2 regions of the Staphylococcus warneri genome follow, and region 2 is predicted to be linked to the other one. Evidence: riboswitches for the same ligand, from Rfam matches in the RefSeq annotation. Region 2 holds a riboswitch; the other holds the start of a gene.
What was found. Region 2 has a riboswitch for FMN ahead of ribD (bifunctional diaminohydroxyphosphoribosylaminopyrimidine deaminase/5-amino-6-(5-phosphoribosylamino)uracil reductase RibD). Riboswitches for the same ligand answer to the same signal wherever they lie in the genome.
Positions count from the first base shown of each region.

Region 1 (8,284 bases), 280 kb from region 2:
ACTTACAGTTAATTTGATGATTGAATTGTACCTATGGAATTACTAATGTTTGACCATTATGAATATTGTTACCATTTAATCCATTAGCTTGTCTAATTTTTTCAACATTTGCAGGTGAACCACTACCGTAATATTGAATGGCAATTCTGTAGAGATTTTCTTTACCATTTACAGTATGTGTTTGTTTACCTTGTTGGTTACTATTGCTATTTTGGCTATTATTACCTTGTTGGCCATTTTGTTGTGAGTTTTGGCCTTGACCATTTTGGCTATTTCCGCCATTTTGACCTTGGTTATTAGTTGCTTGTGAGTTAGCACCATTAGCATTATCACCAGAACTATTTTTATCTGAATTTGAAGCGTCAGATGAATTTGATTCGTCACTAGATGTTGCTTTATCTTTATCAGAGTCTTTTGATTTATCTTTGTCTTTTGAACTATCTTTATCTTTGCTGTCTTTATCTTTGCTAGTGTCGTTGTTTTTCTTGCCATCTTTACTATCTTCATTAGCTACTTTGTTATCATCATTGCCACTATTACTATGATTATTTAAGGCCATACCTGCGAAAATAGCAATTGCACCTAGGATTAATACTGCAGCTATAATTGGTAAGATGATTTTCATAAAGCCGCCTTTTTTCTTACCATCATGATTGTCTCGATGATTATTGTTATCATCATGTTGGTTGGCTTCTTTTTTATCATGGTGATGTTTTGCACCTGCAGCACCAGCAACACCTGCGGCGCCTGCACCTACTGCAGCAGCTTTCTTCCCTTTATTAGATTGATGTTTATCTTTATTATCATGTTTGTCGTCATCATCATGTTTGCGGTCATCCTTGATATCTTTATCACTATGATGGCTTTCTTTTTTATCATGATGATGTTTAGCTAAACCAGCGGCACCAGCAACACCTGCACCAGTTGCGGCAGCTTTCTTACCTTTACCTGATTTTTCATCATCTGATTGATGATTATCTTTAATCTCTTTGTCGTCATGTTTGTTATCATGATGATCTTGATGACGGTCATTTTTTATTTTATTTTCGCCAGTATGATCGTCTTTTTTATCATGATGATGTTTAGCTAAACCAGCAGCACCCGCAGCACCAGCCACACCGGCACCAGTTGCAGCAGCTTTTTTACCTTTACCTGAGTCGTGGTGTTCTTCATCATGATGACCTTTATTAAGTTCGTCTTGGCGATCTTTAGATGTATCTTGACGACGGTCATCTTTATTAAAGTCATCATGTCGATCATTATCTTTGTGATGGTCATGTTCACGTACACGATCCTCATGGCCATTATTGTCACCATGTTTATGATCACTAGTCACTTTTTTACCAACTGCAGCACCACCTGCTAGAGCGGCATCTTTACCGTGCCCGTCTTTCTTGTCATGACGATCATCATGTTGAACATCGTCACTTTTACCACTACGCTTTAAAGGTTCATCGTGATTTAATTCTTGTTCTGACTCACGAGTCGAACGATTTTCAGGATGATGTGCCTGTTTTTGATCTCTATTTACATCATTGTGATTGGATGCATCATAATTTTTGTTATCTCCATTATGTAATGATGTATCATCATGTCTATCATCTAATGAACCATCTTGGCTATCTTTTGTACGTGAATCTGCCTGACGGTTATTATTTGTCGCTATATCTCGACGACGCTTTCTTCTCTGTGCATTTCTCGGTGGGAATTGTTGATTTGCTTTGTCTTCAGTTCTGTCTACTGCATTATCTTCTTGCTCTTCATGTGAAGATGTCTGCTCATTATGATCTTCTGGGTCTATTGCTTGACGATTTTTTTCAAAATCATCTTTGAAGTTATTATTAGACACAATCATCATCCTCTCTGTTTAATTTTATTTTATAATGATACATAAACTATACCCATTTATTAAATGATTATGTATAGTAATCAAGAATTTTTTAGGTATTAAGATTTTGTTCATAAGTTAATTATAGCTTGAATAAAGAGTTAAGCAAAATAAAATCTATAGTTCAAATAAATTTTGAAGTTTTTCACTATATGATAGCTTACGTTTAACTTTCTTGCGATTAATTACTTTCATGCTAGGTAACTCAGTATCATTGTCACAACATACATCTGGCAGTTTAGGTTGTTCATTAAAAAATTCCAACAAATATTTTCGGCGACATTGGTCAAGTTGTGTGTAGCCTAACATGCGACTATAACCTAATTTTTTACGTCTGAAAGATTGATCAAAAATACGTTGCATTTGATTAATTGAATATTGATTATAAAGTATGGATAAAATGGATTCTTTTTCAGGAGGGATAAATTGCCCTAATTCAAATGCATGAATATCTTCAGTTGTGATTCTATCAGCAAATAGTATGGTTTCTAATATAAAAGCGTCGTCGGGTTGGAATAAGCTAATGGCTTGGCTCGCTTCACCGTCTCTACCTGCTCTTCCAATCTCTTGTAGATAATTAGAAGGACTAGATGACAAATGAAAATGAATGACTGTTCGGATGTCTTTTTTATTTATTCCCATACCAAATGCACTTGTCGCAACTATGATTGGAATATCATTGTTTAAAAATTGGTGTTGTACTGTCTGTCTTTCTTGATAACTTAAATCGCCATGATATATCCCTGTTAAAAAACCTGAGTCATAAATAAGTTGAGCTAGTGTTAAACATAATTTTTTAGAGGATACATATATAATAGTGGGACCTGTTTCATTAAGTTGTGGTAACAACCATTCTATTTTTTCTTCGTCAGATCCGAAATTGAGATGTTTCAATGAAATATTCATACGATTCATACTTGTTTTAATTGTACTGAAATTAACATTGAGCATTTCAGATAAATCGCTTTCTAAATGAGGTGGTGCAGTTGCTGTTAATGCAAGAATTGTAGCCGACTTAAATGAATTCGTTATTTTTCCAATCAAGGCATAATGTGGTCTGAAATCATATCCCCATTCAGACAAACAATGCGCTTCATCAAGAACAATTAAACCAAAATCTATATTGGCGATAAGTTTAAAATTTTGAGGTTGTAATATAAATTCGGGACTTAAATAGATAAATTTACTTTGTCGAATATTGCTAAGATTTTGTCGTTTCTCTGTATTGTCCATTCCTGAATGGATACAACAAACTGCACGTTCACCATTTAACTTCATTTGCATGACTTGATCATCCATAAGAGAAATTAATGGTGAAATGACAAGTGTTGGCTTTTCAATTATATAAGTAGGTAATTGATAACAAAGGCTTTTGCCACTACCTGTTGGTAAAATACCAAGTGTATGCTTTTGATTTAATACACTGGTAATGATTTCCTCTTGCCCAGGTTTAAAGGAATCAAAACCAAACCAATCTTTAAGTTTCTGTTGAAGCAACTAAGTCACCCCTTTCAATACCGACAATTACCAATTTAATTTGAAAATAAGTTAATGTATCAAATTGTTGCTTGTACTCACGCAATTTGATTCCTATATGACTTTTGTAAAAATCGATAAATGGTTGAATTGTTGTGATGTCTAAATAACTGTCATAGTCATTGATATAACCTTTGATAAACAACTCTAAAAGATGATCTTCAATCGTATTTAATTTAACATTTTGAACAGTTGAGATGTCTTGTATCGGGTGTCCTTGCTCTAATTGATGTAAGGTTAACTTCGTTTTATTAAGTAATGTTGGACGTATAATCGTTTGATTTAATAAAGGATGTTTTGCATATCTTCAATTTCAAACATGACATCGACCAATTGATTCATTTCTAATTCAAATAGTTCTTGTTGAGACTTCGATTCAATTAAACTGACTTGTTGTCTGGTATACATCGCCTCTTCATATCCTTGTAAATAATAATGCAAATAAACATGTTCATGCTTGCTAGCAATTTTTTCAAATAATTGTTTTATTTCAGTGATAAAATTTGACTCTAAATCGTTAACCTTTATGTGTTGATAAATATCTTTAACACGTTGTTGAATGTATGTTTGTTGAGTAATAGGAATGAACCTAAAATCGTTATGTAAGCTTTGTGATACCGTTTGAATGAGTAATTGGATACAGTTAAATGTATTAATAAGGCTATCATAGGTACATCTTGGATGCGTTTTGATATTTATTTTTGGTTCCTCATCATTCAATTCATTTAAATATCGCTCAAAAGACGGATATTTTAATCTCGGTAAACTATGATATAATGACAAAAGTTGTTGACTACTTGCGTCAAAAAATGTTTGATGGGATTTTTTTCCTGTTAAGATATTATAAATACTTTTATTTGTTTTGTAGTTGAATGCGTGCTGACACGCATATTTGATAATTTGATACAAGATAAACCCTCACTCTATAAAACGAATATATTGAAAATCACACTATCGATGTCTACAATAGTAGTATTGTTATTACTAGTGTAGCATTTTTTTCAAAGGAGGCGAATGAAATTGGCTAAATATACAATCGTTGATATGGATACTTGTATAGCATGCGGTGCATGTGGTGCAGCAGCTCCAGATATCTATGATTATGACGACGAAGGTATTGCTTTCGTAATCCTTGATGATAACCAAGGTACTGCAGAGGTGCCAGAAGAGTTATATGAAGATATGGAAGATGCACTAGAAGGTTGTCCAACAGATTCAATTAAAATTGAAGACGAACCATTTGATGGTGACGCACTTAAATTTGAATAATATATAGTATTAAAAGCGCCTTTACACATTATGTGTAAGGGCGCTAGTTATTTATAAGTGAATGTTATTTTTAATTCTATTGAATATAAAGTAAAAGATGATTGAAATGACAATACCTTTAATAATATTAAATGGTATGACACCTGAAACAATAATTACTTTAAGATTATGAACAATGTCACCTAGGTTAAATATCATGCCGTAAAGTGGTAACAATACAAAATAATTTAAAATACTTAATACAATGGTCATAACAACTGTACCTATTACAAGACCTATTAATAATGATTGCTTACTAAGTTTATTTTTATAAATATAATATGCAGCTAATAAGAAACTTGCAATTGCTAAGAAGTTCGCTACGGGGCCTACAGGATCGCCCATATTGAAAAAGAAATTGAGTAAATTTTTAATAAATGCCACTATAATTCCTGCAATTGGTCCTAATAAAAATGTAGCAAGTAATGTAGGTACGTCACTAAAGTCTAACGTTAAGTATGGTGGTAAAAATGGCAATGGAAATTTAATAAATGTAAGTACGAAAGCGACTGCACTTAACATACTTATAAAGATTAAACGTCTATTTTGGTTTTGTTGCATATATGATTTTCTCCTTTCATTCATCTTGCTAGAAAAGGAGGAAATTTGCACAACAAAAAACCTCCATCTTCTCCCATCCAGACTATACTGTCGGCTTCAGAATTTCACTGAATCAGGTAAAATGAGACATTTTACGTCGCAGGCTTAATTTACTGCCGGTTGGGAATTGCACCCGACCCCGAAGATGAATTAACTATAATTTTATTTTAAATATATCATACATGATAACTCTGTTATGTACAATGAGTTTGCTCCGATATATTTATATAGATATAAGTTGTCATTAAAATAATCAAGTTGATGATTAATCTATAGATTTAATAATAAATAAAAAACCTGTTAAAGTAATCAACTGACTCTAACAGGTTTTATTATGTTTATTTTGGTAATTTGATGATAAAGGTTGTTCCTTCGCCTACTTGACTTTCAACTTCAATTATACCGCCATGTTCTTCTATAATCATTTTACAGATAAATAATCCTAATCCAGTACCTTGTTTACCTCTTTTTCTTGATGCATCTACTTTATAGAAACGATCGAAGACTTGTTGTAAATGTTCAGGTGCGATGCCAGTACCCGTATCTGTTATTCTTAAAATATTATAGCTATTATCTTCGTCTGTAGTTACTGAAATTGTATCTCCAGGTTGTGTATATCTTGATGCGTTATCAATTAAATTGGTTAAGACTTGATCCATTCTGTCCATATCATAGTTCCATAACTGTTGATTGTTCACTTCAAATTGCATGTTAAGTTCTAAATCAGTGGCTTGTTGGCGATATTTTATTCTCATTTTGTTAAGTAAATCAGAAATTGGTTGTGTCTCTTTCTCTACAGATAATCCTTCAGCATCCATACGCGCTACATTTAATAATTCATTTACTAAGCGGTTTAGACGTTTAGATTCATCTAAGACAATAGCGAGTGATTCATGTATTTCATCTGGTTCTGTGACAACTCCATCTACAATAGATTCTGTATAGCCTTGTAGTAATGCAATTGGTGTTCGTAACTCATGAGACACATTTGCGATGAAATCTTTTTTCATTTGATCAAGATTATGTTCATTTGTCATGTCACGTATTATAGCAACGATACCACTTCTGCCATCATTTTGGATACGTTCAATATAACTCATGATAATCACATAATAACGTGTGTTTGCTTCAATTTCTTGGAATTGCGTTTCTTTAGTATTAAAGGTTTGTTCAATTTGATTTTCTATTAATTCAACCGCGTTATCATCTAATGTATAGAAGACTTGGTCTGCCATTTTGTTTGATAAAATAATATCCTTTTGTTCATTAATACCTATAACACCTTCGACCATTGAGTTAATCAAGCTATCACGTATATTTTTAGATGTAGATAATGCTTCTACGTGTTCTTGAATTTCAAAACTCATATTATTAAACGCTCGTGACAGTTCTCCAATTTCATCTTTTGTTGATACTGATGTGATATGTGAATAATCACCTTGTGATACCTTTTGAGCTTGATTTCTTAACTCTCTTAACGGTTTCGTAATTCTAGATGATAGGAAAAATGCAAAAATAGTACTCACTGCTAAAAATATAATTGCGGTAATTAAGATGATAATTGTAATCGCATTGTTAGTATCTTCAATTGATTTTAAATCTTTAAAAATAAAGACACCACTATATTCTGAGTGACTTCCTGGCTCAGCTTTCATTGGATAACCCACTAATATATAGGGATGTGAATTACCTTGTTCTTTAATCGTGACATTACGTGTCATTGACTCACCATGTTTGAAAACACGGTTAAAATCTTTATTATCTTTGATTTCTTTTAACATTGCTTTTTTATCCGGTGAAATTGTTTGTTGATAAGCGGTAGATGAATTTTTCATAATAATTAATCCACCTGGATTATCTATCAATGTTTGGCTATTTTTAATGGCTATATTTTGATTTTTAGAGCTTTCTACCAATGAACTAATACGTTTGGCGTCTTCTTTAATGGAATCTTCAGCTTCTTGTGTATAATAATATTGAATAAAAGTAATTAACGCAGCACTTAATAAAATTAAAACTGTCGTTACTATAAAAATTATAGTTAACCACAGTTTTATTACTACACTATTTAGCCGGTTCATCGTTTGTATTAACCTCGAATTTATAGCCGACGCCCCAAACCGTTTGTATCATATGAGCTGCATCACTCGATACTTTGTTGAGCTTCTCTCTTAATCTTTTCACGTGCGTATCTACCGTACGTAAATCGCCATAAAATTCATAATGCCAAACTTCTTTTAATAATTGTTCACGATCAAATACTTTATTAGGTGTTTTAGCTAAATAAATTAATAGTTCATATTCTTTTGGTGTTAAATTAACCTGCTCATTATCAGCTAGTACTCTATGTGCATCATTATCGATGACTAAGTGATTGAACTCAATCACATCTCTTGCATGAGGTTCACTTTGTTCAGGTGTTGTTGATTGCGTTCTTCTTAATAATGCTTTGACTCTTAAGACAACTTCTCTTGGGGAGAATGGTTTTACAATATAGTCATCGGCACCTGATTCAAACCCTTCGACACGATTCGTCTCTTCACCTTTTGCAGTGAGCATGATAATAGGTGTATCTTTATGCTCTCTTAATTGAGTGGCTACTTCGATACCGTCCATCTCTGGCAACATTAAGTCTAAAAGAATGCACGCATAGTCATTTTCCATAGCAAGTTGATATGCCTCTTTACCATCACTTGCTTCATGTGTTTCAAAAGATTCTCTTTCTAGGTATAGCTTAAGTAATCTTCTGATTCTGTCTTCGTCATCAACGATAAGTATTTCATTCGTCATAATACTAAATTACCTCCTACACATGCTGTTCATTTCAATAGTTATTATAGCATATGAAATAGTCATTAAGTTAGTGTTAAAGAAATCTTTGTGAAAAAAATCTCAAAGATTTAAATATCATTGGTATAGTTTAATCATTCCCATTTTCAGCTAAATGGCGGA
Region 1 is NZ_LR134269.1:1,272,890-1,281,173, reverse strand. It holds gene ebpS (elastin-binding protein EbpS) at 32-1,849, opposite strand; gene EL082_RS06335 (RecQ family ATP-dependent DNA helicase) at 2,006-3,385, opposite strand; partial or broken gene EL082_RS06330 (YpbB family protein) at 3,366-4,333, opposite strand; gene EL082_RS06325 (ferredoxin) at 4,445-4,693, shown strand; gene EL082_RS06320 (ECF transporter S component) at 4,745-5,293, opposite strand; FMN riboswitch at 5,355-5,483, opposite strand; gene EL082_RS06315 (ATP-binding protein) at 5,671-7,413, opposite strand; gene EL082_RS06310 (response regulator transcription factor) at 7,397-8,122, opposite strand; gene EL082_RS06305 (pseudouridine synthase) at 8,253-8,284, opposite strand, start outside.
Region 1: another riboswitch for FMN. It lies ahead of EL082_RS06320 (ECF transporter S component); the one in region 2 lies ahead of ribD (bifunctional diaminohydroxyphosphoribosylaminopyrimidine deaminase/5-amino-6-(5-phosphoribosylamino)uracil reductase RibD).

Region 2 (8,284 bases):
TGATGAAGGTAAAATTGAACGAGATGCATTAATGGATTATTTAACACATTTAGATCAAAAACAAGCACACGTCTTACAATATCAGTTTATAAATCAAAAGAATAATGCACCATTCATATGCGCTATTGAAAAAAGAGGTTAACGTTATTAACGCGACAAAGAAGGGACCCAAAAAGGGCCCCTTCTTTTTTGATATTATACAGCTAAGATTGATTTTAAGCTTGTCTGCATAGGTTCTGATTTCGATGTAATTGTTTCCCCAATGAAATCAAGTAAACCATCTTTTTGTTTTGCTAATTTTTCATTAAAATGAATAATAACAGTACGTTCATCGTCTTGTGGACGCTCTTTATATATCCACTCTAAATTAACTAAATTATTGTAAGTTCTTGTTCGCTTATACGGCTTAATTTCAACAAACTCGTCCATTTCTTTTAATGTCATTGAACCTTTTTCCCATAGGTTTAATAAAATTAAAATCTCTTCTTTAGACATGTCATATTCTTTTTGAATTGTTTCAAATATAGAATTAACATCGGCTAACAACTTGTCTAACTGTAAAATACCATAAACTCTTTCATTTTCATTTTGATTCATAGTTAACATCTCCCAAAATAACAAGTTAATTTTATCATTTTCTAAAATAACCGACTCCCAAATTTCTATCATCGGTTAATTGAAAAATTGTCAATATTGCTTGTTCATATTAACAGAACATTTGATAAATGAAATGCTTGGTTAAGACTTGTGTATTTTACTATAAATGTGACATATAAAAATATAATTTTGTAAAATGGTTCGATTTCAATACACGAAGTCTTATTACATATTAAAATTATATTTTTAATCCAAACAAAATATATCAATATTACATTAAAATTGCAACTATAAATTAAAAAAGATTTTACGTATTTATCTCCATTAACCTTATAAAAAAGATTAATAGTTTTCTACTACTTTTTCACAAAAAAACCAGGTTGCTTAAACAACCTGGTTAGAATCATATATCTTCAATTTCATCTTCTTCAACAATAAATCCCATAGTATTTACACTATTATTAAGGAAAGTTAGTACATAACGCATCACTTGGTCTCGCTCTGGCTCATTATGAATCTCATGGTATAAACCATTCCATACTTTATAATATAACTCATTTGTTACTAGTTTATCTTTAAATGTTTCAGTTGCATTGATTTCTGAAATGATATCTTCACTACCTGTCATAATTAAAGTTGGTAATGGTTTGATATCTTTGATGTGTTCCATTGTCTCTTTCATCATTTCATTTACAAGGTTATACCAATGATATGTCACTTTTTTCAACATTAATCCATCATTGACTGTATCTTCAATAACTTCATCATTACGTGTTAGGTCTTGAGCTGTGATACCAATTTTAAATCGAGTATCTTTGGATACTTTACCAACATTAGAGAGTAATTTATTCTTTCTATCCTTACCTGATTGTTTAAATTCTAATAATGGTGAAATGAGCATTAAACCTTCAACGGGTAATTCAATTCGCTCTAATAAGTTAATTAAAATTAAACCACCTAAACCTACACCAAGAATAAAGGTTGGAATTTTATACTCATTAGCAATTTTAATCCATTCTAATATATTCTCATGATATTCATTAAAATCTTCAATTTGTCCTTTATTAGCTCTAGACGTTTGGCCTTGTCCAGGTAGATCACCCATTATGACATGATAACCATTTCTTCTTAACATCGTAATAACATAGGCATATCGACCAGTATGTTCTAATATATTATGAGCAATGACAACAACGCCTTTTGCGTCATTTTCAGTTTCCCACTTCCACATTCTTAAATTGCCCTTTTTCAAAAATCTTCAATAGCATAATTATACCAAAACATTACAATTAATTGCCATTTTAATCTATTATCTTAAACATGCAGACATGCCTACCTCAAAACCGTGTAATATTACTAAAAACATTATTAAATTCTTTATGTAAACGCTTTCTCAAAAATATGTTTCATGATACACTATTTTAAAACTACCAATGATATTTGGTTATGGAGGTATGTACGATGGGAGTTTTCAAAAATGTATTTATAACTTTGTCTAATAACAGTTATTTAAATAATGCTGCTAAACAAGTTGGTCCAAGACTTGGTGCTAACAAAGTAGTAGCTGGTAACACAATTCCACAATTGATAGAAACAATTGAGTATTTAAATGAAAACAAGATTTCTGTTACTGTTGATAACTTAGGGGAATTTGTGACAACAGAGCAAGAAAGTCAACAAGCTAAACAAGAAATATTAGAAATCATGGAAGCCATAAGCCAATACCATGTTGATGCACATATGTCAGTCAAATTAAGTTTATTAGGTAGTGAATTTGACTTAGAACTTGCATACCAAAATTTGAGAGAAATTTTACTTAAATCTAATGAATATGGGAACATGCATATCAATATAGATACTGAAAAATATGATAGCTTACAACAAATTATTGAAGTTTTAGATCGATTAAAGGGAGAATTCAAAAATGTTGGTACAGTGATTCAAGCATATCTCTATGATGCTGAAAAACTGATTGATAAATATCCTGAGTTACGATTAAGACTCGTTAAAGGGGCATATAAAGAGGATGCCTCTATTGCATACCAAACTAAAGAAGAGATTGACGCAAATTATATTAAAATAATTGAAAAAAGACTTTTAAATGCGCGTAATTTCACTTCAGTTGCAACACATGATCATAATATTATTAACCATGTGAAACAATTTATGAAAGAAAATCATATCGAAAAAGAGCAAATGGAATTCCAGATGCTATATGGTTTCCGTTCAGAGTTAGCTCAAACAATTGCCAATGAGGGCTATCATTTTACAGTATATGTCCTTATGGTGATGATTGGTTTGCTTACTTTATGAGAAGATTAGCAGAACGCCCACAAAATTTATCATTAGCAGTTAAAGAATTTGCGACACCAGAGACATTGAAAAAGTTGGTGTTTTCTCAGCTATTGGTATAAGTGTTGCTTCTCTTGTAGGGTTAACTACTAAGTATTTACGTAAATAAAATCATTAAAAAAACTGCCCACAAAATACTAATTTTGTAGGCAGGCTGTACAGGTTGAGACATAAATATATATTTCAAGTTACATTCATGTATAAGCAGTAGTTGACTGTAAAGTCATTCTTTTTCTTTAGAAATTAGTATTTCTTATGCATGAGTTTCACTCATGTATTCCTATTTTAAAGTACACATTAGCTGTGGCTAATGCGTAAGAACCACTTCATATTCAATGATTAGTGGTTCTTTATTATTTCTGTCCCTCTCCTTTCTTGTTTAAAATTGTTTCAATAAATTAGCCATTTCTATTGCACTTACAGCCGCTTCAGAACCTTTATTACCTGCTTTAGTTCCTGCACGTTCAACTGCTTGTTCAATACTTTCCGTAGTTAATATACCAAATATAACAGGCACATCTGTTGACTCATTAGCTTTTGATACACCTTTTGCAACTTCATTACAAACATAATCATAATGCGATGTCGCCCCTCTTATGACACATCCTAATGTGACTACTGCATCATATTTACCTGTTTGAGCTAATTTTCTTGCAACCATAGGAATTTCAAAAGCACCAGGTACATAAGCGACATCAATATTATTTTCGTCAACATCGTGACGAATAAAAGTATCCTTAGCACCCTCTAGCAAACGTCCTGTAATAAAATCATTAAATCTACTCACTACAATAGCAACTTTTAAATCTTTACCTACTAATTTTCCTTCAAAATTCATTTTATGATCCTCCTAAATTAAATGTCCCATTTTTTCTTTTTTAGTTGTCATATAGTCATGATTATATTGTGTTTCTGGTACAATCACTTCTATACGTTGTTGAATATTAATGCCATATTCTTTTAATCCTTCAAATTTCTTCGGATTATTACTTAATAAATTTACTTTTTCTATTTCAAAATATTTAAGAATCTGTGCAGCTATATTATAATCTCGTAAATCTTCATCGAATCCTAATGCTAAATTAGCTGTAACAGTATCATAACCTTTTTCAATTAATTCATAGGCACGTAATTTATTCATGAGTCCTATGCCACGCCCTTCTTGAGGTAAATAGATAATCATTCCACCGTTTTGTTCTATATAATTCATCGAAGCTTCTAATTGAGCACCACAATCACATCGTTGGCTATGGAAAATATCACCCGTAAGGCATGCAGAATGGATACGCACATTTTCATGTGATCTAATATCACCTTTAGTTATAACGACGATTTCTTCTTCACTATAATCAGTTGTAAAACCATACATATCAAATGTACCAAAATCGGTTGGCATTTTTACTTTCGCATTAAGATTTACATGTGATTCATTAACTTGACGATATTCTATTAAACTTTCAATCGTAATCATAACTAATTGATGTTTCTCTTTAAATGCTTGAAGATCTTCACCCTTAGCCATAGACCCATCATTATTCATAATTTCACAAATTACACCTGCAGGTTTAGCACCTGTTAATTTAGCAAGATCTACTGCCGCCTCTGTATGCCCATTTCTTTCTAACACACCATTATCTTTAGCAATTAAAGGAAATAAGTGACCTGGACGGTTAAAATCTGAAGCTTTTGCATGCTCTTCGATTAGTGCTCTTGCAGTTAGTGTTCTCTCATTCGCACTGATACCTGTTGTTGTATTCTTATGGTCAATACTTACAGTAAAATTTGTCCCATACACGTCTGAGTTATGTGATTCCATCGGATGGAGCTCTAGGCGTTCACTAATACTTGAACTGATAGGTGTACAAATTAACCCACGACCTTCTCTAGCCATGAAATTAATCGTATCGTCTTTCATCCATTCAGTTATTGCTATTAAGTCGCCTTCATTTTCTCTATCTTCATCATCAACTACAATAATACTTTCACCTTGTTTTAAAGCTTTTAAGGCTAATTCAATACTGTCGAACTTCATGTTTATTGCCTCCCCTAAAAACCAAATGCTTTTAGTTTTTCTTCTGTTAAACTCGATTGATTATGATTTAAAATATTTTCAACATATTTGAATAATACATCTGATTCTAAATGTACGTTATCTCCCACTTTTTTACTAGATAAGATGGTGGAACGTCTTGTTTCAGGAATCAAATGTATATCAAAAGCATCTGAATGAAGATCGAAAATCGTTAAACTTGTACCATCAACTGTTATCGATCCTTGTTTAACCATTTGATTAAGTATGGATTTGGATGCTTTAATTTGGATAATCATTGAATTGGCAGATTCATTAATTTTAGAAATCGTTCCTAAATGATCAACATGACCTAACACAAAGTGACCACCAAATCTGCCGTTTCCACTCATCGCTCTTTCTAAATTAACTTTCGTATGGCGTTGAACATCAGAGAGGTAAGTTTTATTTTCTGTGCCTTTAATCACTTGAACAGAAAATGTTTGGTCATCAAAATCAATGACAGTCAAACACGCACCGTTCACACTAATTGAATCACCAATATGCATGTCTTCTAGTATTTTTTCGGCAGTAATTACTAATGTTCGAACTGAATTTTGATTACGAACTTCTTGTACCGTTCCTATTTCTTCAATGATGCCTGTAAACATTTGCAATCACTTCTTTCTCAAAACTAATTTAATATTTTGATGTATTAACGTGGAATTAACAATTTCAAATTGAGTTGTATCTGGTAATGATATAATTTGGTCAGTTTGGAAAAATTGATTCTTACCAGAACCACCTATTATTTTCGGGGCAAAATAAAGTACAAGGTGATCTAAATGATCTGATTGGAGAAATTCTGAAGTAATTTCGGGACCTGCTTCGACTAACAGTTTCCCGATACCTTTATGATATAAATCTTTTAAAATAGATTTAATCTCACATTGTTCCATATATATAATAGTTACATTACTATTGTCTACTGTTAAATTTTTATTTTCTGTATAGATCCAAATGGGAGAAGCGTTGTCGTGAAATAGTTGTTGACCAAAATCTAATTTGCCACTTTTACTAAGTATGACACGAATTGGATGTTTACCGTCAGCTATCCTTGTCGTGTACAAAGGATCGTCAGCTTCTATCGTTTTACGTCCGGTTAATACTGCATCGTGACTATGACGTAATTGATAAACATCTTTTTTTACATCCTTATTAGTAATCCACTTACTCTCGCCATCATCGGTAGCTTGTTTACCATCTAAACTAGCAGAAACTTTCACAGTTAATTCGGGAATGCCATTCCTTTTAGCAGTGAAGAAATCTTGATAAAGTTGGGCTGCAACGGCATTATATTGAAATTCAACTTCAATGCCTGCATTCTTCAATATGTCATCACCTTTTGAAATGAGTGTAGTATCTTTAACAGCATAAATGACTTTTTGAATACCTGCTTCGATGATTTTATCTACACATGGTGGCGTTGAACCATGATGTGTACATGGTTCTAATGATACATATATTGTCGCACCTTTTGCTTCTGATTGTGCCATGTCTAAAGCTTGAACTTCAGCATGTTTATCACCTTTTCGTAAGTGAGCACCAATACCAACTATTCTACCGTCTTTGACGACAACCGAACCTACAGGAGGATTAACACCTGTTTGTCCATCAACCATTTGTGCAAGTTGAATAGCATAATTCATAAATTTACTCAAAATATCACCTCTAAAATTAAAAAGCCTTACACCAATGAAATGATACATTTCAAGGCATAAGGCGAAATCATATATTTTTAAACAAGCATATTTATATCTAAAAAATAAAAATATACTTATTAATACACATACTTATACAAATATATGTTAATGTCGATAAACGTCATTCTTTCTCCCATCCAGACTTTAACTGTCGGCTCTAGAATTTCACTAGATCAGCCACTAACAAATGTTAGCAGGTCGCAGGCTCATATCACTGCCGGTTGGGAATTTCACCCTGCCCCGAAAGAATTTTATATGAAATTGTTAAAGGTTAATTGAGTATTGTATTCTGATTTACTACAATTCAAATCATACTACACCTTTTTCAAAAATACAATTACTATACATTGTACTTAATTAAAGTAATACTTTTAAATTAAATCATCGGATTTTGTTTCTCTTTTAAATAAAATATGGATTTAAAAATAACCGAATATCATTAATCAACGCTAAATGCTCTCTTCGTTTATATTTTCAAAGTCTTGTTGAGTGTCATACAATCTATCAACTGCATTAGCCACTTGGTTAACAATCATTTTGACACCGTTTCTAAGTTTATTGACGCCATTTGTCATTTGTCCTATCGCTATGACATTAGTTAAAGTACCAAATCTAGGACTAATAACCTGGTTCGTTTCAGGAATAATTTGTATACCACCCATGGGATGAGATTGTACAATTTGCCTATTTTCTAAATTACGAATTAATTGGTCATCTTCATCTAGCTCAGATAAATGGTTTTTAGATCCAGTTGCATTAATGACTACATTAAAATCTTCAATGTCATTCTCATTTTCATATTGTAAATGGAATAATCCGTCCTCATGATATACATTTTTTAAATTTTTACGGATAATCAACGCCTCTTTTTCTAATAACTCAATAAGTAATTTCGCAGTTCTAGGAGGCATTGGATTAGAATTGAGTTGAATCATTTTAGTATATTTCTCTTGGAATATTTGTTGATCTTCAAAACTTAAACTATTCCAAATCCAATTTAAATTTTCCTTTAAGTATTCAATTATACTTTGGAAAATTCCCATTTCCTTTTCATGTTCTAAATCAAACTTTAAATCATTAATATGATTTCCAGTTCTTCTATTGATTAATTTTTCAAAATCTATACCATAGTCGCTACATTCTTTTAAAAATAAATCTACTGCTATATCTAATGGGACATTCCCATAATTCTGTGCCTGTAAATCATTAAACTTTTGTTTTGTTAAATGTGTAAATTCTATATCTACCATTTGACCTCTTACACTAGGTAAATTGGCAGATCGACTAGTCATTAAAATAGGCAATCTAGGGTGATGTGCAGTGACATATCGAATAACATCTAGACTTGCTAGACCAGTACCAAGAATTGCAATTCTATCATCTTCATTTACATCATCTAATGAATTGTATGTAGGGTAAGGTGTCGGTTTAAACCCTTTTATACCTTTTAAATGATATGGATCGTGATATGCAAATGTACCAAAGGTTAAAAATAAGTAATCATATTCTCGCCATTCTTTCATATCATCTGAGGTACAAACGTAATATTTAAGATTTGTTTCGT
Region 2 is NZ_LR134269.1:988,921-997,204, reverse strand. It holds gene mnmM (tRNA 5-(aminomethyl)-2-thiouridylate-methyltransferase MnmM) at 1-142, shown strand, start outside; gene EL082_RS05015 (transcriptional regulator, SarA/Rot family) at 196-597, opposite strand; gene EL082_RS05010 (alpha/beta fold hydrolase) at 1,001-1,828, opposite strand; partial or broken gene EL082_RS05005 (proline dehydrogenase family protein) at 2,059-3,058, shown strand; gene ribH (6,7-dimethyl-8-ribityllumazine synthase) at 3,329-3,787, opposite strand; gene ribB (3,4-dihydroxy-2-butanone-4-phosphate synthase) at 3,800-4,981, opposite strand; gene ribE (riboflavin synthase) at 4,996-5,628, opposite strand; gene ribD (bifunctional diaminohydroxyphosphoribosylaminopyrimidine deaminase/5-amino-6-(5-phosphoribosylamino)uracil reductase RibD) at 5,635-6,678, opposite strand; FMN riboswitch at 6,842-6,972, opposite strand; gene EL082_RS04980 (FAD/NAD(P)-binding protein) at 7,170-8,284, opposite strand, start outside.